DNA from 2 places in the Kitasatospora sp. NPDC034035 genome. Region 1 is predicted to be linked to the other one. Evidence: riboswitches for the same ligand, from Rfam matches in the RefSeq annotation. Region 1 holds a riboswitch; the other holds the start of a gene.

What was found. Region 1 has a riboswitch for glycine ahead of gcvP (aminomethyl-transferring glycine dehydrogenase). Riboswitches for the same ligand answer to the same signal wherever they lie in the genome.
Region 2: linked by a shared signal. The riboswitch ahead of gcvT (glycine cleavage system aminomethyltransferase GcvT) and the one ahead of gcvP (aminomethyl-transferring glycine dehydrogenase) in region 1 are both predicted to bind glycine.

The regions. Positions count from the first base shown of each region.
Region 1 is NZ_JBVISA010000026.1:10,975-21,435, reverse strand. It holds gene ACZ52J_RS30285 (glutamate-cysteine ligase family protein) at 1-1,493, opposite strand, end outside; gene ACZ52J_RS30280 (hypothetical protein) at 1,877-2,449, shown strand; gene ACZ52J_RS30275 (DUF5999 family protein) at 2,865-3,056, shown strand; gene gcvP (aminomethyl-transferring glycine dehydrogenase) at 3,213-6,113, opposite strand; glycine riboswitch at 6,218-6,350, opposite strand; glycine riboswitch at 6,352-6,455, opposite strand; gene ACZ52J_RS30265 (PRC and DUF2382 domain-containing protein) at 6,607-7,716, shown strand; gene ACZ52J_RS30260 (MFS transporter) at 7,860-9,356, shown strand; gene ACZ52J_RS30255 (DNA polymerase IV) at 9,501-10,461, opposite strand, start outside.
Region 2 is NZ_JBVISA010000006.1:286,919-297,379, reverse strand. It holds gene ACZ52J_RS11565 (enhanced serine sensitivity protein SseB C-terminal domain-containing protein) at 15-968, opposite strand; gene ACZ52J_RS11560 (enhanced serine sensitivity protein SseB C-terminal domain-containing protein) at 1,084-1,887, opposite strand; glycine riboswitch at 2,119-2,239, shown strand; gene gcvT (glycine cleavage system aminomethyltransferase GcvT) at 2,470-3,591, shown strand; gene gcvH (glycine cleavage system protein GcvH) at 3,704-4,081, shown strand; gene glyA (serine hydroxymethyltransferase) at 4,166-5,434, shown strand; gene ACZ52J_RS11540 (L-serine ammonia-lyase) at 5,593-6,960, shown strand; gene ACZ52J_RS11535 (hypothetical protein) at 7,146-8,975, shown strand; gene ACZ52J_RS11530 (hypothetical protein) at 9,017-9,592, shown strand; gene ACZ52J_RS11525 (hypothetical protein) at 9,876-10,461, shown strand, end outside.

The DNA of each region.
Region 1 (10,461 bases):
CAGGTGTGCACCGGCTCCCCGCCGCGCATGTGCTCGGCGTAGCGCCGGGTCATCGCCGCGAGCGCCGCCGGCCGGTCCATCCCGTACTGCTCGCGCAGTCGGTGGAAGGTCGCGCTCTGCCAGGCCGCGCCGTTGGTGCGGCGCAGGCAGCGCTGCTCGATGATGCCCAGGTAGCGGTCCCGGTCGGCGGGCTCCACGCCCCACTCGTCGAGGCCCTGGTAGGCCATCGGCAGCAGCTCGCCGAGCACCAGGTCGACGGCGGACACCGTCTGCAGCCCGCCGCCGCGTCCGGCCCGTCCGGGGCGCGGCCACTGGAACACCGCGTCGATGCCGTACCGGGCGCCCTGCCGGAAGTTCTCGTCCGCCCGCTCGAACGGCAGCCGGGTCCAGACCGGCCGGGGCTGCTCGGCAAGCACCCGCACCAGCCCGTAGTAGAAGGCGGCGTTGGCCAGTGTGTCGGCCACCGTCGGCCCGGCCGGCAGCGCCCGGTTCTCCACCCGCAGGTGCGCCACCCCGCCCGAGACGTCGTAGATCGGCCGGTTCCAGCGGTAGATGGTGCCGTTGTGCAGCCGCATCTCGGCGAGCTTGGGCGCGCCGCCGGTGGCCAGGACCTTCAGCGGGTCCTCGTCGTCGCAGATCGGCAGCAGGGCGGGGAAGTAGCGCAGGTTCTCCTCGAAGAGGTCGTACGCCGAGTCCACCCAGCGCTCGCCGAACCAGGTGATCGGGCGCACGCCTTGCGCCTTGAGCTCGGCCGAACGGGTGTCGCAGGCCTGCTGGAAGAGCACCGGACGGGTCTCCCGCCACAGCTCCCGCCCGAACAGGAAGGGGGAGTTCGCGCCCAGCGCGAGCTGTGGCCCGCAGAGCGCCTGGGCGGCGTTCCACACCGAGGAGAAGCGCTCGGGGGTCACCTGGAGGTGCAGTTGCAGCGAGGTCGCGGCGGCCTCGGCGACCATGGTGATGGACTCCAGCTGGAGGTGCTCGACGCCCTCGATGTCGAGCGCGATCTCCTCCCCGCGCGCGGCCAGTATCTGGTCGCTGAGCAGGGTGTACCGCTGGTTGTGGCTCATCGCGTCGAGGCCGGTGTGGGCGTGCTCGAGGGTCGGCAGGATGCCCACCATGACGATCCGGGCGCCCGCTTCGGCGGCCCGCCGGTCGGCGTAGCGCAGCCCGATGTCGAGCTCCTCCCGCAGTTCCTCGAAGACGTGCCCGCAGAGCCGGTGCGGCGTGATGTTGACCTCGATGTTGAACTTGCCCAGCTCGGTCTGGAAGTCGCTGGAGCCGATCTCGCTGAGCACCTGGGCGTTGTTCATGGCCGGCAGGCCCTGCTCGTCGGCCAGGTTGAGCTCGATCTCCAGCCCCATCACCGCCCGCGGCCGGTCGAAACGGTCCTCCCGCAGCATCCGCCCCAGCGCCTCCTGACAGGCCTGGAGCTTTCGCCGGTAGAGCTGTCGGTCCGCCAGATCCGCCCGAGTCGCCACGACCTTCTCGCCCACGGTCCCCTCCTCCTGAGACACCCCGTTGAGCCACCCGGCCGACCGACCGTGCAAGCATCATGCCCACCTCGAAGATCGATACCCGAATGCTTGTACTGGCTTGCAATGCAAGGAAACTGACGGTAATTCAGACTATCTGCAGACTTGCTCGGCGCCACCGCCTGTGATAAACAGATCACCCTGCGCATCTGTTCGATGAAAATTCGCACAGCGCTCCGGCCGGTCCGCTCCCACCGCGCAGCCCTCGTCGACGGCGGCGACCGCGCCGGCACCGCGATCCTGCACAACCGGACACGGCCCGGCCCCCGTCACCGATGACGCGCCACGCCATGCCGGTATGCCGCTCTCGCACGCCGATCTCACCTGGAGAGGCGGACCCCGCCATGACTCTGCAGACCCCCCAGCCCCCGCCGAGCGCCCTGCGTGCCGTCCTGGGCGCACTCGACTCGGAGACCGCGCTGCGCCAGCCCGCCGCCGCAGCACTGCGCCATCCGGCCGGCCCCCTGATCCCCGCCCATCCGCTCGCGGTCCATGTCCTGCACGGCCCGCACCCCGATCTCCCCGCCGCCCGCCGCACCGGGTGGCGCTTCCTGATCAAGGACGGCGCCGACGTGGCCGCCGCCGCCGAGGTGGTGCAGGCCGTCGAGGGCCACACCTTCTCCCACTTCACCGCCGGCCCCTACCTCGACTCGACGGTCCGGGCGCTGCGCGAGGCCTGGCAGCTCGCCCAGAACTCCCGGATCCGCCAACAGCCCAGACTGCTGACCTTCCCAGGCCAGTACGCGACGGCGCTCTGGCTGCACAGCCCCGACACCGGCCCGGCCGCCGACCTGCTGATCCCGCTCGCCCCGGCCCCGCTCGGCGTCACCGCCCACCGCGCCTACCCGGCCGCCGAACTGCTGCCGCTGCTCGCCCGGGCCCCGCTCGCCAGGCCGCTGCTCCTCGGCTCCTCCTGAACCACCCGTATCCGCACGGGCCGCCGGACCACCGCCCGGCGGCCCTCCGTCGTGCCCGCGCACCCGGGCCCGGGTGCATCACCCGAACGGCGACCACCGGAACGGGCCATCCCCCATGGCCTGATCGGGCCATCCACCGCCTGACCCACCGGTGCGCGATTTCCCCCTGCCCCCACCTGAACGGGTGATCTCTGCCCGGGAGTTGTGGCGCATGTCACGAAATCGCTGCGCGCACGTCCACGGATGCCGACACTGGGAACCAGCGTGGAAGGACCACCTGTCCTACCCACTTGAGCGCCGGTCAACACCTGGTCGGCGTGCGGACAGGATCCGACTACCGCGGCGGCCTCCGGACGGCACGACCTCCGGCGACCGCACCACGGGGAGGATCGCAGAGCGAAGCGAGGGTACGCGTATGTGCCAGCACCGTCCTGAGTGCCCATCGGCCGAGTCCGAGGACCGCGAAGCGGCCGTGTCGGTGGCCTGCCACCCGGAGCAGGGCTGGAGCCTGCTCTGCAACGGCGTCGTCCTGTTCGAGGACACCGGAGAGCTGCTGCCGGACGGCCGGGTGATCGCGCCGCGCCGACCCGTCGCCCACGCGGCCTGACCACCCGGTCCCCGGCCGTACGCCGGGCGCGACCGCACCGCGGTCCCGACCGTACGGCCGGCCCGGACACCGACTCGAGGCAGTACGGGCAGGGCCCCGGCGGAGAGTTCCGCCGGGGCCCTGCCGTTCGTCCGGACGCCGTGGCGCCCGGCTCCGTCAGACGCCGTACTCGTCCAGCGGCGGGCAGGAGCAGACCAGGTTGCGGTCGCCGTACGCGCCGTCGATCCGGCTCACCGGCGGCCAGTACTTGTCCGCCGGGTTCACGCCCGCCGGGAAGACCGCGTCCTGCCGCGAGTAGCCGTGCGCCCAGTCGCCGGCCAGCTCGGCGGCGGTGTGCGGGGCGTTGCGCAGCGGGTTGTCGTCGGCGGCCCACTCGCCCGAGCCGACCTTGTCGATCTCGGCCCGGATCTCGATCATCGCGTCGCAGAACCGGTCGATCTCGTGCAGGTCCTCGGACTCGGTCGGCTCGATCATCAGCGTGCCGGCCACCGGGAAGGACATCGTCGGCGCGTGGAAGCCGTAGTCGATCAGGCGCTTGGCGATGTCGTCCACCGTCACGCCCGTCTCCTTGGTCAGCGGGCGCAGGTCGATGATGCACTCGTGCGCGACCAGCCCGCCCGGGCCGGTGTAGAGCACCGGGAAGTGCGGCGCGAGGCGCTTGGCGATGTAGTTGGCGTTCAGCACCGCGACCTGCGTCGCGCGCTTGAGGCCCTCGCCGCCCATCAGCCGGACGTACGCCCAGGAGATCGGCAGGATCGCCGCCGAGCCCCACGGCGCGGCCGAGATCGGGCCGACACCGGTGGCCGGGCCGGCCTCCGACTGCAGCGGGTGGTTCGGCAGGTACGGCGCCAGGTGGGCGCGCACCGCGACCGGGCCGACGCCCGGGCCGCCACCGCCGTGCGGGATGCAGAAGGTCTTGTGCAGGTTCAGGTGCGAGACGTCCGCGCCGAACTTGCCCGGCTTGGCGAGGCCGACCAGGGCGTTCAGGTTGGCGCCGTCCACGTACACCTGGCCGCCGGCCTCGTGCACCATCGCGCAGATCTCGGTGATCTGGGTCTCGTACACGCCGTGGGTCGACGGGTAGGTGACCATCAGCACCGACAGGTTGTCGCGGTGCTGCTCGATCTTGGCCTTCAGGTCCTCGACGTCCACGTCGCCGTCGACCAGGGTCTTCACCACGACCACGCGCATGCCGGCCATCACCGCGGAGGCCGCGTTGGTGCCGTGCGCGGAGGACGGGATCAGGCAGACGTCGCGCTGGGTGTCGCCGTTGCCGTGGTGGTAGGCGCGGACGGCCAGCAGGCCGGCCAGCTCGCCCTGCGAGCCCGCGTTCGGCTGGATCGACACGGCGTCGTAGCCGGTCACCTCGACCAGTTGCTGCTCCAGCTGGCGGATCAGGGTCAGGTAGCCCTGGGCCTGGTCGATCGGCGCGAAGGGGTGGAGCTGGCCGAACTCCGGCCAGGTCACGGCCTCCATCTCGGTGGTCGCGTTGAGCTTCATGGTGCAGGAGCCCAGCGGGATCATGCCCCGGTCCAGCGCGTAGTCCCGGTCCGACAGGCGGCGCAGGTAGCGCAGCATGGCGGTCTCCGAGCGGTGGCTGTGGAAGACCGGGTGGGTCAGGTACTCGTCGTCGCGCAGGAGCGCGGCCGGCAGCGCCTCGGCGCCCTCGGCCACCTCGACCGCCTCGACGCCGAACGCGGCCCAGACGCCGGCCAGGTGCTCGCGGGTGGTGGTCTCGTCGGCGGAGACGGAGATCCGGTCCGCGCCGTCCTGGTGGACGTTGATGCCGTTGGCGCGGGCGGCGGCGGCGATCTCGGCGGCGCGGCCCGGGACGACGGCGGTGACGGTGTCGAAGAACTCGCCGTGCAGCAGCTCGACGCCGCCGGCCCGCAGGCCCTCGGCGAGGGCGGCGGCGTAGCGGTGGGTGCGGCGGGCGATGTCGGCCAGGCCGTCCGGGCCGTGGTAGACGGCGTACATGGAGGCCATCACGGCGAGCAGCACCTGGGCGGTGCAGATGTTGCTGGTGGCCTTCTCGCGGCGGATGTGCTGCTCGCGGGTCTGCAGCGCGAGGCGGTAGGCGCGGTTGCCGTCGGAGTCGACGGACACGCCGACCAGGCGGCCGGGCAGCGAGCGGGCGTACTCGGCGCGCACCGAGAGGTAGCCGGCGTGCGGGCCGCCGAAGCCCATCGGCACGCCGAAGCGCTGCGAGGTGCCGCAGGCGATGTCGGCGCCCAGCGAGCCGGGGGACTTGAGCAGGGTCAGCGCCAGCAGGTCGGCGGCGACGGCGACGATCGCGCCCAGGCCGTGCGCCTGCTCGATCACCGGGGCGAGGTCGCGGACCACACCGGTGGCGCCCGGGTACTGCAGCAGCACGCCGAAGACACCGCGCTCGGCGATCTCGGCCGGGATGCCCTCGGACAGGTCGGCGACGACGACCTCGACACCGGTCGGCACCGCGCGGGTCTCGATCACCGCGATGGTCTGCGGCAGGGTCTCGGCGTCGACCAGGAACACGCCGCCCTTGACCTTGGTGACGCGGCGGGCCAGTGCCATCGCCTCGGCGGCCGCGGTGCCCTCGTCCAGCAGCGAGGAGCCGGAGGTCGGCAGGCCGGTCAGGTCGGAGACCACGGTCTGGAAGTTGAGCAGCGCCTCCAGGCGGCCCTGCGAGATCTCCGGCTGATACGGGGTGTAGGCGGTGTACCAGGCCGGGTTCTCCATGACGTTGCGCAGGATCACCGGCGGGGTGAAGGTGCCGTAGTAGCCCAGGCCGATCATCGGCTGGAGCACCCGGTTGTGGCCGGCCAGCTCGCGCAGCTCGGCGAGGACCTGGGCCTCGGTCCGGCCGGCGGGCAGGTCCAGGGCGGTGATGGAGCGGATCGCCTCGGGCACGGCGGTGGCGGCGAGCTCGTCCAGCGAGCCGTAGCCGACGGACGCCAGCATCTTCTCCTGCGCGGCGGCGTCGGGGCCGATGTGGCGGTTCTCGAAGGGGCTGGCCAGCTCAAGCTCGGTGAGGGTCGAGGCGCTGGTGGGGCGTCCCGCGTTCGGCTGGGCGTTCATGGTGGTCGAGGCCTCCTGGTCACGGACCGGCGGGGGTACGCGCGCCGACCGGCCTTCCCCGCTGCGGACAGCGAATGAGCCATGGCGGGCGGACCCGACAGGCCTCCCCCTCTGTCATCGGGACCTGAGAGCTTCGCCCGCACGGTGCGCTGTGGGCGCTCCGTCGGCTTGCACCGTCGGTGAGGGTGGTGGTCGCCGGCTTCTGTGCCGAGACTCCTGCCCTGCTTTCCAGAGTGACCTACCCCACACGGTACGGATGCCTGAGAGATTCCGGGGAGGAGTTGCTCCTTCGGCGCCCCGACCAGCGCTTTTCGCGGTCGGAGACTCTCCCGAGCGGGCTCTGCGGTCGCCGCCCAGGGTACCAGCGGGAGGCCGTCGGATCACGGGTGCTTCGGGTCACCCCGGGTCTACGCGCGTCCCCCGGACGGCTCAGCCCGCAGCCCGTCCGGCGCACCCCGGTCGCGCCCGTCCGATTCATGGCATTTGGTGTGAAGTGGCGGACGGCACGGGTACTCCGGCCGACTTCCTGTGGGAGTTCCGCAGGCTCAGCGCACTGGAGGAAAGAGTGCAGACCGACATCGACCCCCGGGACCTCATCGGCCACAAGGCGGTCGACCGCAACGGAGACAAGATCGGCACGGTCGACGAGGTGTACCTGGACGACGCCACCGGCCAGCCCGAGTGGGCCGCCGTCCGGACCGGCATCTTCGGCCGGGACGCCTTCGTCCCGCTCACCACGAGCGAGTTCTCCGGCGACGAGCTCCGGGTGCCGTACGACAAGTCGCTGGTCAAGGAGTCCCCCGACTTCGGCGTGGGCCAGCACCTGTCCCCCTCCCAGGAGCTCCAGCTCTACCGCTACTACGGCCTCGACACCCGAGCGGAGGACCACCCGGGCGGCGAGGACGGCGGCCACGCCGCGCAGTCCGACCTCGACTTCGGCGTCACCCCCGCCGCCGCCGCGGTCGCCGCCAAGCCGCACGCCTTCCACTCCCCCGAGCCCGAGAGCACCAGCGCGACCACCGCCGTAACCGCCATGGAGAGCAACATGCGGACCCTCAGCACCCCTGCTCCCGCCACGGCTTCCCCGGCGCCCATCACGGAACCCAAGCTGCACCCGATGCCGGCGGCGACCACCCACGCACGCGGCTCGGGGGCCGACTCCTCCGCTCCCGGCAACCCGATCGAGATCACCTGCCGCGAGGAGCGTCTGGAGGTCACCACCGAGTGGCACAACGTGGGCACCGCGAAGCTGCGCAAGTACGTGACGACCGAGCAGGTCGAGCGCCGCGTCCCGGTGGTCCGCGAGCGCATCCGGGTCGAGCGGATCCCGGTCGGTGAGGCCGAGCGCGCCGTCCTCACCGAGAAGGAGATCGCCGAAGCCGTCGAGGAAGTCACTCTCCGTGAGGAGCGCCCGGCGGTCCGCAAGTACCTCGCCCCCATCGAGCGCGTCCGCCTGGTCGTCGAGCGCTACACCGACGAGGAAGTGATCCGGGAAGAACTCCGCCGCGAACACGTCGAGGTCCACGACCCCACCACGCCCCAGGACGCCGTCACCCCGACCCCCGACGCCTCCCGCGCCACCGGGATGCGCCCGCTCGTCTGACCCGCGATCCCCAGCAGGGCCCCGACCATCCGAGGTCGGGGCCTTCCCCTTTGCCAAAGCTTAACCGCTCGATATTTGACACTCTGAAGTATCTCCCTGCATGGTTACTTCAGTTCATTCACTATGTACGGGAGGAAGCAACCGTGAGTGAGGCACCCCAGCCCACCATCGCGGCCGAGAAGCAGAGCAGCGCCCGGGTCCTGCCGGCCCTCATCCTGGCGATGCTGTCGTTCAGTGTGGTGCAGACCGCGGTCGTCCCGATCCTGCCCTCGCTGGCCAAGGAACTGAGCGTCTCGGCCTCCAGCGTCACCTGGCTGATGACCGCCAACCTGCTCTCCGCCGCCGTGCTGACTCCCCTCCTGGGCCGCTTCGGCGACCTCCGGGGCCGTAAGCCGATGCTGCTGATCTCGCTGGCGGGCCTGGTCGCCGGTTCGGCACTGGCGGTCAGCACCCACTCCTTCACCTGGCTGGTCGTCGCCCGCGTCCTGCAGGGCGCCGGCGGTGGCGTCATGCCGCTGGCGATCAGCATCGTCCGCGACGAGCTGCCCAAGCAGAAGGTGACCGGCGGCGTCGCCGCCATCAGCGCCTCGATGGGCGTCGGCTCCGGCCTCGGCCTGGTCGCCACCGGTCTCCTGCTGGAGCACTGGAGCTACAAGTCGATCTTCTGGATGGGCCTGGTCTTCGGCCTGATCGCGGTCGCCCTGGTCGCCTTCCGGGTCCCGTCCGACCCGGTCACCGACAAGGAGGGCGGCGCCGACCCGCTCGGCGCGATCACCCTGGCGGGCTGGCTCTCCGCGCTGCTGGTCGCGGTCAGCCAGGGCAACCACTGGGGTTGGACCTCCACCAAGACCCTCGGCCTGTTCGCCGTCGCCGCCGTCGTCGCCCTGGTCTGGGGCATCATCGAGACCAAGGTCGCGCACCCGCTGGTCGACATGAAGATGATGTCCCGTCCGGCCGTGGCCTTCACCAACCTGGCGGGCCTGCTCATCGGCTTCGGCATGTACGGCTCCTTCATGGTCATCAGCAACTTCGCCCAGACCCCGGAGAAGCTGACCCACTACGGCTTCACCGCCACCGTCCTGCACGCCGGTGTCATGCTGCTGCCGTCCGCGATCGGCTCCATGGTGGCCGCCCCGCTCGGCGCGCTGCTGATCGCCCGCCGCGGCCCGCGCATGCCGCTGGTCCTCGGTGGCGTCCTCGGCGCCATCGCGATGGCCTACCTGGCCCTGCGGCACAGCCACGAGGGCGACATCTACACCGCCTCGGCGATCTTCGGCCTCGGCGTCGGCCTCGCGTTCGCCGCGATGCCGGCCTACATCAACGGCGCCGTCCCGGCCGAGCAGAGCGGCATCGCCAACGGCATGAACTCGGTGCTGCGCACCGTCGGTGGCGCGATCGGCACCGCCGTCATGGCCGCCATCCTGACCGGCGACGTCATGAAGCTGCCGCCGCAGATCCCGCTGCTGCTGCCCACCCTGGACGCGTACAAGCACGCGTTCTGGACCGCGGCCGTGGTCTGCATCATCGCCGGTGTCGTCCCGTTCCTGATCCGCACCGTCAAGCCGGCCGCTCCGCTGACCGTCGTCGGCGACTCGGCCCAGCAGGACTCCAGCGACAAGCTGGTGAAGACCGACGCCTGACGAGGCGTCCGGCCCCCGCGCTCAGGGACAGGGCGCGGGGCCCCGGTCTCCGTACGTCGCGAGGGCATCACGAACGCACGGGGTCCGGCACGGTGATGCGGCCCCACCCGGTAATCCCCCACCGGGTGGGGCCGTTTTCGTGTCTCAGTCCCGCTCGGCTGCACCGCCGTCCCGGTCCGGTTCGGTGTCCTCGCCCCGGCGCAGCGGCAGCGGCCGGGTCGGCTCGAGCGCCGGGTCGTCCACCGCGAAGGTCCGCACCCGCCCCGGCTCGCTCCACGGCGTCTCGAACCGCACGGTGACCCTCCCGACGCCGCTGCCCTGCACCCAGCCCGGCCCGAACTCCGCGTGCCGGACGTCCTGTCCGGGCATCCACCGCCGCATCACGACGACCTCCGGCTCCTCCTCGGCCTCCTCGGTCTCGGCCGCCGCCTCCGCGTGTTCCGCCGCCTCCTCGCGCAGGGCCTGCGCGAACAGGTCCTCCTGGGTGTAGTCGGCGAGTTGGGCGACGCCCACGCCGAGCAGCCTGACCCCGCCCGTGATGTCCACCTGCTCGGCCAGCCGGCGCGCGGTCGCGGTGATCACCGCCTCGTCGTCCGTGGGCCCGCCGAGCGTTTCCGAGCGGGTCAGCGTCGAGAAGTCGAACCGCCGGACCTTGAGCACCACCGTCCGCCCCGAGCGCCCGGCCGCCCGCAGCCGCCGCACGCACCGGGCGGCCAGCGCCTCCACCTCGCGCAGCACCCGGTCCCGGTCGGCCAGGTCCACCTCGTAGGTGTCCTCCACCGAGACGGACTTGGCGTCCTGGTCGGCCACCACCGGCCGCTCGTCCAGCCCTATCGACATGTGGTGGATCCCGGCCCCGTGCGCCCGCCCGAGCAGCTGGACCAGCTCCGCCTCGCCCGCCTCCGCGAGGTCGGCCACCGTGCTCAGCCCGGCCCGCCGCAGCACCTGCTCGGTGGCCGGCCCGATCCCGGGCAGCGCCCGTACGGGCATCGGCCCGAGCACCGCCCGTTCCTGCCCGGGTTCGATCAGCACCAGGCCGTCCGGCTTGGCCTGCTCGGAGGCGATCTTGGCCATCAGTTTGGACCCGGCCGCCCCCACCGAGCCG
Region 2 (10,461 bases), on a different contig from region 1:
ACCGGGTTCGGCAATCAGCGCCCGGGGTAGCCGGGCCACGGCCGCTGCGGCTGTTGGGGCTGGGGCTGCTGCTGCCAGCCCTGCGCGGGCGGCTGCGTGCCGTAGGCCCATCCCGGCGTCGGCTGCCCCGACATCGACTGCCCCGGGTACGCGGGCGGCGGCACCGGCGGGTACGGACCGGTCGCCGGGCGGCCGGCCTCCCGGTCGAAGAACGGCCGCGCGTTGGCGCGCATCCACAGCGCCACCGGGTCGTACTCGTCCGACATCGCCACCGTGGACACCGCGAGCCCCTCCGGGGCCACCGCGATCGCCCGCTGCATCAGCGCGCGCACCGCCTCCACCGCGGGCGGCGAACTCTCGTACAGGTCCAGGCCGATCGCCAGGTACGGCTCCCCCACCGCCGGCTGCACCCACGCCCGGCGCAGCGCCCGGACCGCGCGCACCTCGCCGGCCTGCCGCTCCAGCAGCGCGAAGAACGGCTGGGCGTTGACCTGCGGCTCGCTCAGCTTCAGCGGACCGGCCGGCAGCCGGTCCAGGCCCGCGGCGACCCGCCGCAGGTCGGCCCAGGGCACGCCGACGCCGCCGCCGGGCGCGTGCGGGTTCAGCCACAGGCCCCAGCGGGTGCGGTACAGCGAGCCGGCGATCTCCCGGCCGGAGACGACCTCGTGGGCCCGCCCCCAGCCGGAGGCGGCCAGCTGCTCGGGCGAGGTGACGGCCGGCGCGTAGCCGTGGCCGCTGATCTCCATGTTCCCGTACTGCGCGTCAGGACTGCCCGGCGTGCCGTGCCAGAGCAGCATCCAGACCCGGCCGTCCGCCAGCGCGTGCAGCAGGCGCTCGTACGCGTCGTAGCGCTCCGGCGCGACCTCGCGCAGGGCGTGCTCCAACACGCCGGGATCCGCTCCCGGGCGCCCGGCCGGTGCCTGGCCCCAGGGCCCCGGCACCCCGCCCGCTCCCGTTCCCGCACTCATGCGCCCACCTCGCCGCGCCTCTTTCCTCGAACCACCGGCCGTCGGCCGTCTGCACGCACCCTATGGCGCGGCACCGGCCACCGCCACGGCGACGTGCCTTGGATACGAACCCCGCTCACACCCGCGTGTAGAAAGGCATGACCCGGGTGAGCAGCCACTCGACCACCGGGTCGTCGGCGAGGTCGAGCAGTACGAGGTGGACGCCGCCCGGCAGCGGCGCGGTTCCCAGCGCTCGGCCGAGCGCGTCGTTCACCGCGGCCGGGTCGGCCGGGGCCGCCGGATCCAACTGGACGCCCACGAACATCACGGTCGGCTCGCCCTCGATGCTGGCCAGCGCCCGGCGGGCGGTCAACACCCCGGGAAGGGCCGACAGTTCGGCCCGGCAGGCGGCCAGGAAGTGCTCCGGGTCCTCGCCCGGCACCGGCTCGCGCAGCGCCACCCGGCCGCCGGTAGGCGCCGCCGGGTCCTCGGCGGCCTCCCACCGGTCCTGGCGCGGACCGCGGCGCAGCTCGGCCACGCCCTGCGGCGGCACCGGGATGCCCACCGCCGCGTCCGGGTTCACCGCGATGCCCACGCCCAGCGGCAGCCCGCGGGCGAACTCCCAGACCGGCGCGATCGCGAAGGCCATTCCCGGCGCCTGCTGCAGGAACACCTCCTGCGAGGAGAACACCGGTACGTACGGGTCGCCGCCCAGTTCGATGGTCGGCAGGTCCAGCGACTGCCCCTGCGGGTCGGCCCCGCCGGGCAGCGGCACCCACACCTGGCTGCGGGCCAGCACCTCGATCACCCGCGGCGTCGCGCCCGGGTCGCCCAGGGCCGCGGTCAGCACCTGCTCCAGCTCGTTGGCCGGCCACGTGCCGCCCGCCGGCGCCCCCTCCGGGCCGCCCCACCCCTGCTGCTGCTCCACCGGGTACCCCATGCGCCGCCGATTCCGCCCTCTGCCGGTCGGCCGCCCTCTGCTGCGCCGACGCGGAGCAGTCTAGGGCTCGTGTTCGCCTCTGTGTCGTGTGACCGGCTCCCCCCTAGTCGTGTGACCGGCTCCCCTCTCACCGTGTGACCGGGTCCCCTCTCCCTTCCTCGTCCGGGACGTGCCATGATGTGCGCGTCCGACGGCATGCGCCGCGGGCCCCACAACTCCATACCGGCCGCTCGAACCCGCGCGGGAGAGCCCGGAGTGCCGCACCAGTGAGTGAGTGTGTGAGTGGCACAGCCGGCGCCGAAGGAGCAAGTCCTCCCCGGAATCTCTCAGGCCCCCCTACCGCACGGGTTAGGCACATCTGGAAAGCGGCGCGCGGCCCTGTCGCGCGCCCACCCACGGTGCAAGCCGCCATGCTGTCCTGGATGCTGGAAACAGCTGCGGGCCGGCGGGCGGTGAAGCTCTCAGGTTCGACGACAGATGGGGAGACCCACGCCGCCGCATGCCCGCGCGCAGGGTCGGCCCCCGAGAGGGTCCGGTCCGGCGCGTGCACCCATGAGTGCCCCGACCGAGGAGTTCCTGGCCATGTCGTCCCTCCGCCTGACCGCGCTCGACGCGCTGCACCGCGCCCTCGGCGCGACCATGACCGACTTCGCCGGCTGGGACATGCCGCTGCGCTACGGCAGCGAGCGCGAGGAGCACCTCGCCGTCCGCACCAAGGCCGGCCTGTTCGACCTCTCCCACATGGGCGAGATCACCGTCACCGGTCCGCAGGCCGGCGAGATGCTGGACCACGCGCTGGTCGGCTTCGTCTCCGCGCTGGGTGAGCTGCGCGCCCGCTACACCATGATCTGCGCCGAGGACGGCGGCATCCTGGACGACCTGATCGTCTACCGCCTGCGCGAGGACGCCTTCCTGGTCGTCGCCAACGCCTCGAACGCCCAGCTGGTCCTCGACGAGCTGATCGCCCGCGCCAAGGGCTTCGACGCCGTCGTCACCGACGACCGCGACACCTACGCGCTGATCGCCGTCCAGGGCCCGGAGTCCACCGCGATCCTGGCCGAGACCACCGACGCCGACCTGCCCGGCCTCAAGTACTACGCGATCCTCCCGGCCCACGTGGCCGGCCGCGAGGTGCTGCTGGCCCGCACCGGCTACACCGGCGAGGACGGCTTCGAGATCTTCTGCCACCCGGTCGACGCCGAGGAGATCTGGCAGGCGCTGACCGCCGCCGGCGAGGGCCGCGGCCTGGTCGCGTGCGGCCTTTCCTGCCGCGACACGCTGCGCCTGGAGGCGGGCATGCCGCTGTACGGGCACGAGCTGTCCACCGACCTCACCCCGTTCGACGCCGGCCTGGGCCGCGTCGTCCGCTTCGACAAGACCACCAACGAGGGCGCCTTCGTCGGCCGCAAGGCGCTGGAGCAGGCCGCCGCCGCGGCCGAGGCCAACCCGCCGCGGGTGCTGGTCGGCCTGGTCTCCGAGGGCAAGCGCGTCCCGCGCGCCGAGTACACCGTGGTCTCCGCCGACGGCGCCCCGATCGGCCGGATCACCTCCGGCGCGCCGTCCCCGACGCTGGGACAGCCGATCGCGATGGCCTACGTCGACGCGGCCCACGCCGCCCCCGGCACCACCGTCGCGGTGGACGTGCGCGGCAAGCACGAGCCGGTCCGGGTCGTGGCGCTGCCGTTCTACAAGCGCGCCCGCTGAGCGCCCGCCGAGCGCCCCGCCGACACCCGCCTTTCCCCATACCCGCACGTCGAAGCCGTCCACGCGGCGGCCCGCTTCGCCGTACCCGCTTCCCATCCTGGAGAATGACGCCATGAGCAACCCCCAGCACCTGCAGTACACCAAGGAGCACGAGTGGCTCACCGCCGCTGAGGACGGTGTCTCCACCATCGGCATCACCAAGCACGCCGCCGACGCGCTCGGTGACATCGTCTACGTGCAGCTGCCGGCCGTCGGCGACGCCGTGACCGCCGGCGAGACCTGTGGCGAGCTGGAGTCCACCAAGTCGGTCAGCGACCTGTACTCCCCGGTGACCGGCGAGGTCGTCGAGGTCAACCAGGACGTCCTGGACGACAACGGCCTGGTCAACAGCGCCCCCTTCGAGGGTGGCTGGCTGTTCAAGGTGCGCGTGGAGTCCACCGACGAGCTGCTCAGCGCGGACGAGTACGACGCGCTCACCCACAGCAGCTGACCCGCTCGTGATCGGGCGGGCCGCAGCACAGCGGCCCGCCCTCCCCCGCCGTCCCTCCGCTCTCCTCCCCGGGAAGACCACACCATGACGGTTCTCAACCAGTCCCTGCACGCCCTCGACCCGGAGATCGCCGCCGCGGTCGACGCCGAGCTGCACCGCCAGCAGACCACCCTGGAGATGATCGCCTCCGAGAACTTCGCCCCGGTGGCGGTCATGGAGGCCCAGGGCTCGGTGCTCACCAACAAGTACGCCGAGGGCTACCCCGGCCGTCGCTACTACGGCGGCTGCGAGCACGTCGACGTGGTCGAGCAGATCGCGATCGACCGCATCAAGGCCCTGTTCGGCGCCGAGCACGCCAACGTGCAGCCGCACTCGGGCGCGCAGGCCAACGCCGCCGCGATGTTCGCGCTGATCCAGCCGGGCGACACCATCCTGGGCCTGGACCTGGCCCACGGCGGTCACCTGACCCACGGCATGAAGATCAACTTCTCCGGCAAGCTCTACAACGTGGTCGCGTACCACGTCGACGAGAAGACCGGCCAGGTCGACATGGCCGAGGTCGAGCGCCTCGCCAAGGAGCACCAGCCGAAGCTGATCATCGCCGGCTGGTCCGCCTACCCGCGCCAGCTGGACTTCGCCGAGTTCCGCCGGGTCGCCGACGAGGTCGGCGCGCTGCTCATGGTGGACATGGCGCACTTCGCCGGCCTGGTGGCCGCCGGGCTGCACCCGAACCCGGTGCCCTACGCGGACGTGGTCACCACCACCACCCACAAGACCCTGGGCGGCCCGCGCGGCGGCGTCATCCTGTCCAAGGCCGAGTACGCGAAGAAGATCAACTCCGCGGTCTTCCCCGGCCAGCAGGGCGGCCCGCTCGAGCACGTGATCGCCGGCAAGGCGGTCGCCTTCAAGGTCGCGGCCTCGGAGGAGTTCAAGGAGCGCCAGCAGCGCACCCTGGACGGTGCCCGGATCCTGGCCGAGCGCCTGCTGCAGGCCGACGTCGCCGAGGCCGGCGCGTCCGTCCTGTCCGGCGGCACCGACGTGCACCTGGTCCTGGTCGACCTGCGCAACAGCGAGCTCGACGGCCAGCAGGCCGAGGACCGCCTGCACGAGGTCGGCATCACCGTCAACCGCAACGCCATCCCGAACGACCCGCGCCCGCCGATGGTCACCTCGGGCCTGCGTATCGGCACCCCGGCCCTGGCCACCCGCGGCTTCCAGGCCGAGGACTTCCGCGAGGTCGCCGACATCATCGCCGAGGCGCTCAAGCCCGCCTTCGACGAGACCGTCGCCGACGCCCTGAAGGCCCGCGTCACCGCGCTGGCCGAGAAGTACCCGCTGTACCCGAACCTCTGATCACTTCGGTGATCGTCCGGGCCGGGTGACCGGCCTCACCCCGCCGCGACACCTGGGGCTCCGGGGCACCGCGCACACTGGTAAGTGCGCGCGGTGCCCCGAGCCGTGTCGGCCCCCGCCCGCAAGTACTTCCACGAGACCAGACAAGGACGTCCCCCGTGGCCATCAGCGTCTTCGACCTCTTCTCCATCGGCATCGGCCCCTCGAGCTCCCACACCGTGGGCCCGATGCGCGCCGCCCGGATGTTCGCCCGCCGACTGCGGTCCGAAGACCTGCTGACCCAGGTGACGGGCGTGCGTGCCGAGCTGTACGGCTCGCTGGGTGCCACCGGCCACGGCCACGGCACCCCGAAGGCCGTCCTGCTGGGCCTGGAGGACAACTCGCCCCGCACCGTCGACGTCGACCAGGCCGACAAGGACGTCGAGCGGATCACCGCCGAGAAGAAGCTCCACCTGCTCGGCGAGCACTCCATCGACTTCGACCCCGACAGCCAGCTCGTGCTGCACCGCCGCCGGTCGCTGCCCTACCACGCCAACGGCATGACCCTCTGGGCGTACGCGGCCGACGGCTCCACCCTGCTGGAGAAGACCTACTACTCGGTCGGCGGCGGCTTCGTCGTCGACGAGGACGCGATCGGCGCCGACCGGGTCAAGCCGGACGACACCGTGCTGAAGTACCCCTTCCGCACCGGTGACGAGCTGCTGCGGCTCAGCCGGGAGACGGGGCTCTCCATCTCCGGCCTGATGCTGGAGAACGAGAAGGCCTGGCGCAGCGAGGAGGAGATCCGCACCGGGCTGCTGGAGATCTGGTCCGTGATGCAGGACTGCGTGCGGGCCGGCATGACCCGCGAGGGCATCCTGCCGGGCGGCCTCAAGGTCCGCCGCCGGGCCGCCGCTGCCGCGCGCACGCTCCGCGCCGAGGGCATCGGGCCGGCCAACGCGATGGAGTGGGTGACCCTCTACGCGATGGCGGTCAACGAGGAGAACGCCTCCGGCCGCCGGGTGGTCACCGCGCCGACCAACGGCGCGGCGGGGATCATCCCGGCCGTCCTGCACTACTTCCTGAACTTCATCCCGGGCGCCGACGACGACGGCATCGTCCGCTTCCTCCTCGCGGCCGGCGCCATCGGCATGCTGTTCAAGGAGAACGCCTCCATCTCCGGCGCCGAGGTCGGCTGCCAGGGCGAGGTCGGCTCCGCCTGCTCGATGGCCGCGGGCGGCCTCGCCGAGGTCCTCGGCGGCACCCCCGAGCAGGTCGAGAACGCCGCCGAGATCGGCATCGAGCACAACCTCGGCCTCACCTGCGACCCGGTCGGCGGCCTGGTCCAGATCCCCTGCATCGAGCGCAACGGCATGGCGTCGGTCAAGGCCATCACCGCGGCCCGGATGGCGCTGCGCGGCGACGGCCGGCACCACGTCTCGCTGGACAAGGCGATCAAGACGATGAAGGAGACCGGGGCCGACATGAAGATCAAGTACAAGGAGACCTCGCGCGGCGGCCTCGCCGTGAACGTCATCGAGTGCTGACCGGGCACTGACCGCGCGCCGGTCACGACGCCCCGGCCCCCGGGTGGAGCCCCCTCCACCCGGGGGCCTTCGCATGCCCGCTGCGCGTTTCACCGCGCACTTCCCCTTGCGCATTCTTACTGGCCGACGGACCGTCAGCAGGTCCATAATCTCGGCGAGTTGGTTCACGCCAGAGGGGGAGGCGGATGACCTTCCAGCCCGGGCCGGTGCGGCCCGCCGAGCCGCCGTCCGTTCCACCGCCACCGCCGGCGCCACCGCCGACATCGTCGGGAACACCGGGATCGCCGGGATCGCCGTACGCGAGGTCCGAGGCCACCCGGCTGCTCTGCGCCGGGGTCTACCTCGACCCGGACTACCGCCGGCGTGTCATCACCGAACTGGTCGAGCACGACGAGCGCTCCGTCCCGCCGTCCCTGGGCTTCGACCTGGTCACGGTGCTGGCGCACGCCCTCCGGGCCCGGGCACTGGAGGCTCGCACGGGCGCGGTGCTCGCCTTGGTCTGGTTGGGCTTCTTCTGCACCGAGTACTGGCCGCTGCTCCAGCACCCACCGTCCGCCGCCGACTGGAAGTCCTACGGGGAAGGACTGACCGGCGGGTACTACGGCGACGATCCGTACGGCCAGGAGTCGGCGGCCGACACCGTGTTCGGCGTGCTCTCGCACTACATGCCACCGTTCACGGCGACCTTCGCCGTCCTGTACGCCCTGGTCTGCCTGCTGTCCTGGTACGCCAAGCCCGCGGAGGTCCGGGAGTACGCGCTCTACGCCCCAGCCGCCCCCACCACGCCCGGCGGCTCCCGGGCGTCCGAGGCCCGGCGCGCCGCCGGCGGGCTCCTCTCCGTCCTCGCCGTGATCGCCCAGATCCTCTACTGGGCACTGGCGCTGGCCACACTGAAGGAGGGGGCCTGGCAGGGCACGCTGTTCCCGCTGGCGCTCGCCGCGACAGTGGGCTGGCACCGCCTGCACGTCGCCCAGGTCCTCCGCCGGGAGCTGACCCGCGAGAACTTCCCCAAGCATCCGCGCCGGCTGCCGGCCCGGCCGCGCTACCCGGCGCTGCAGCGGGCCATCGCCGACGAGCAGTACTCGCAGCTCGTCGTCTACGATCCGGCCGATCCCTTCCTCGGCGCCGGACTCCCGTTCAGCGTCTGGCGGTTCACCCTGGAGCTGAGGCGCCGCAAGGACGCCCCGGCGGCCGCCGAGGAGGGCCTGATCGCCCGGGCCGTACTCGACCTGGTCATCCCGCGCCTGGCCGCCTTGCGGCAGGCCGCCGCCGACACCAGCCTGGACCGCCTGCGGGACCTGGAGATCGAGCACGTCGTCTACCTCCCGTACGGCCCGGCGCGCGGCGAGGTCCCGCGCGGGCCCGAGGAGATCGCCCGGCACATCGCCGAGGCGGTCGACGAGGGCGGCGAACGGCGCCGGCACTTCCTGCGGGTCCGGGTCGGCGCCTGGGACGAACAGGTGGTGCTGACGGTGCAGTTGCGGGTGCACACCCAGGGGAACCTGCTGATGGTGGAGGTCGTCCCGCACGTGCTCGGGCCGGTCCGGCGCGACTACGAGCTGCTGGCGGACTCGGTGGCCCAGCAGGGCACCCGACCGGGACGCCGCGGCCCGGCGATGTCCGCGTTCACCGCCGGGCCGGCCGCGCTCCGCTCGCTGCTGCGCCCGGGCGGACGCCGGGCCACGGGCGGCACGGATGACGACGACCAGCTGGTGGTGGCCGCCCGCCCGGTCGTCTCCTTGCGCGAGGCCGCCACCACGTCGACCATCTCGATCTTCCAGGAGCTGGACGTCATACGGTACTTGAAGTCGATCGAGGAGCGGATCATCGAGGGCGTGCGGGTCGCGCTGGAGCGGTCGGGGTACGAGACCGACCGCTTCGAGCAGACCGTGATCCAGGTGATGGAGGGCGGGGTCCACATCGGTTCGATGAGCGGCGGCGCCGTCGCCACCAACGGGGGCACGGCGCAGTCGGGCGCAGTGGCGGCTCCGCCGTCCGGCGGGAAGCCCTCCTAACGACGCGGATTCGCGTCCTTGACAGGGAGTTGAGATTTCCGATGAACGAGGAGCAGGACGTGCCGCAGGACGAGGAGAGCACTCCCCCGGCACCGGCGAGCGGCGGGGTGTCGAGCAATGGGGCCTCGAACGGTGGGGTATCGATCGGCGCGATGACCGGCGGGGCCGTCGCCGCGGGCTCCGGCACCCGGGCGGAGGACCGCTCGCAGCGGGCCGGGGCGCCCGACCCATTGCCGGACCTGCGCGGTCTGACGGTGCCCGCCCCGGCGCCCGGCGGGGTATCGATCGGCGCGATGACCGGCGGGGCGGTCGCCACCGGTCAGGACTCGACGGCCGTCGACGCCTCGATCCGCCTCGACGCCTCGGCCCGTGAACTGCTCGCGGCGGTCCGCGAGTTGCGGGGCCACCTGCCGATGTTCACCCGGGTCGAGGGCAACGGCGTGGCCGAGGTGGAGCAGGAGCTGGACGCCGTCGGCACGGCCCTCGAACAGACCGGCACGGCCCCGCGCACCCGGCTGGAACGGCTCCGCGACCTCCTGCGGAGCTCGACCACGGTAGTCTCCGGACTCGCCTCGGCGCTGGCGGTCGTCGAGGCGATCGAGCAGTTCCTGCACTGAGCGGGGACCGGGGAGCACAGGGGGAGCAGGGATGACGGGCAAGTACTGGGACAAGGACGGCCAGCAGTGGGTGGACCACCTGCCGGCGGGCAGGGCGGCCACGCCTCCGCCTCCGGCGGCTCCCCCGGCCACGCCTGCGCCCCCTCCGCCGACGGCCCCGCCCTTCGCGCCTCCGATCGGGCCGCCTCCGGTCGCACCACCGCTGATCGCACCACCGCTGATCACACCGCGCGCCCCTCGACCGGGGCGCCCGCCGTCCGCCGGAACGCGGCGGTCCCGGCGGGTGCTGGTGGCCGCCCTCGCCGGGGCGCTCCTCGGCGTGCTCGCGGGCGGCGGCGGGTACCTGCTGACGCGGCACGAGGGCGGGAGCAAGCCGACCGGTGCGGCGACCCTGACGGGCACGCCACCGGTCACGGCGTCCGGCTCCCCCTCGTCGTCCCCCACGGCCTCGGAGTCACCCTCCGCCACGCCCTCGCCCACGCCCACCACCCCGGCGCCCGCGCCGACCCCCACCGGGCTGCACCTCAACCGGGTCCAGGACCCGAACGGGTTCACCCTCCTCGTCCCGGACGGGTGGCAGCGGAGGGAGCAGAACGGCTCCACGTTCTACGAGACCCCGAACCAGTCCAGCCTGGTCCAGGTGTTCTCCATGACCACCCAGTCCCCCTATGAGCAGGCCAAGTCGATCGACGCCAACCTCGCGGAGACCAAGGCGTCCGCGGGCTACCGCCGTCTCCGGCTGGAGCAGACCGCCAACGGCACCGCCGAGCTGGAGTACTCCTACAACCACGCCGAGACCGGCACCGTCCGACGCGCGGTCGACCACGTCCTGGTCGGCCCCGACGGCGTCGCCTACTCGGTCATCGTGG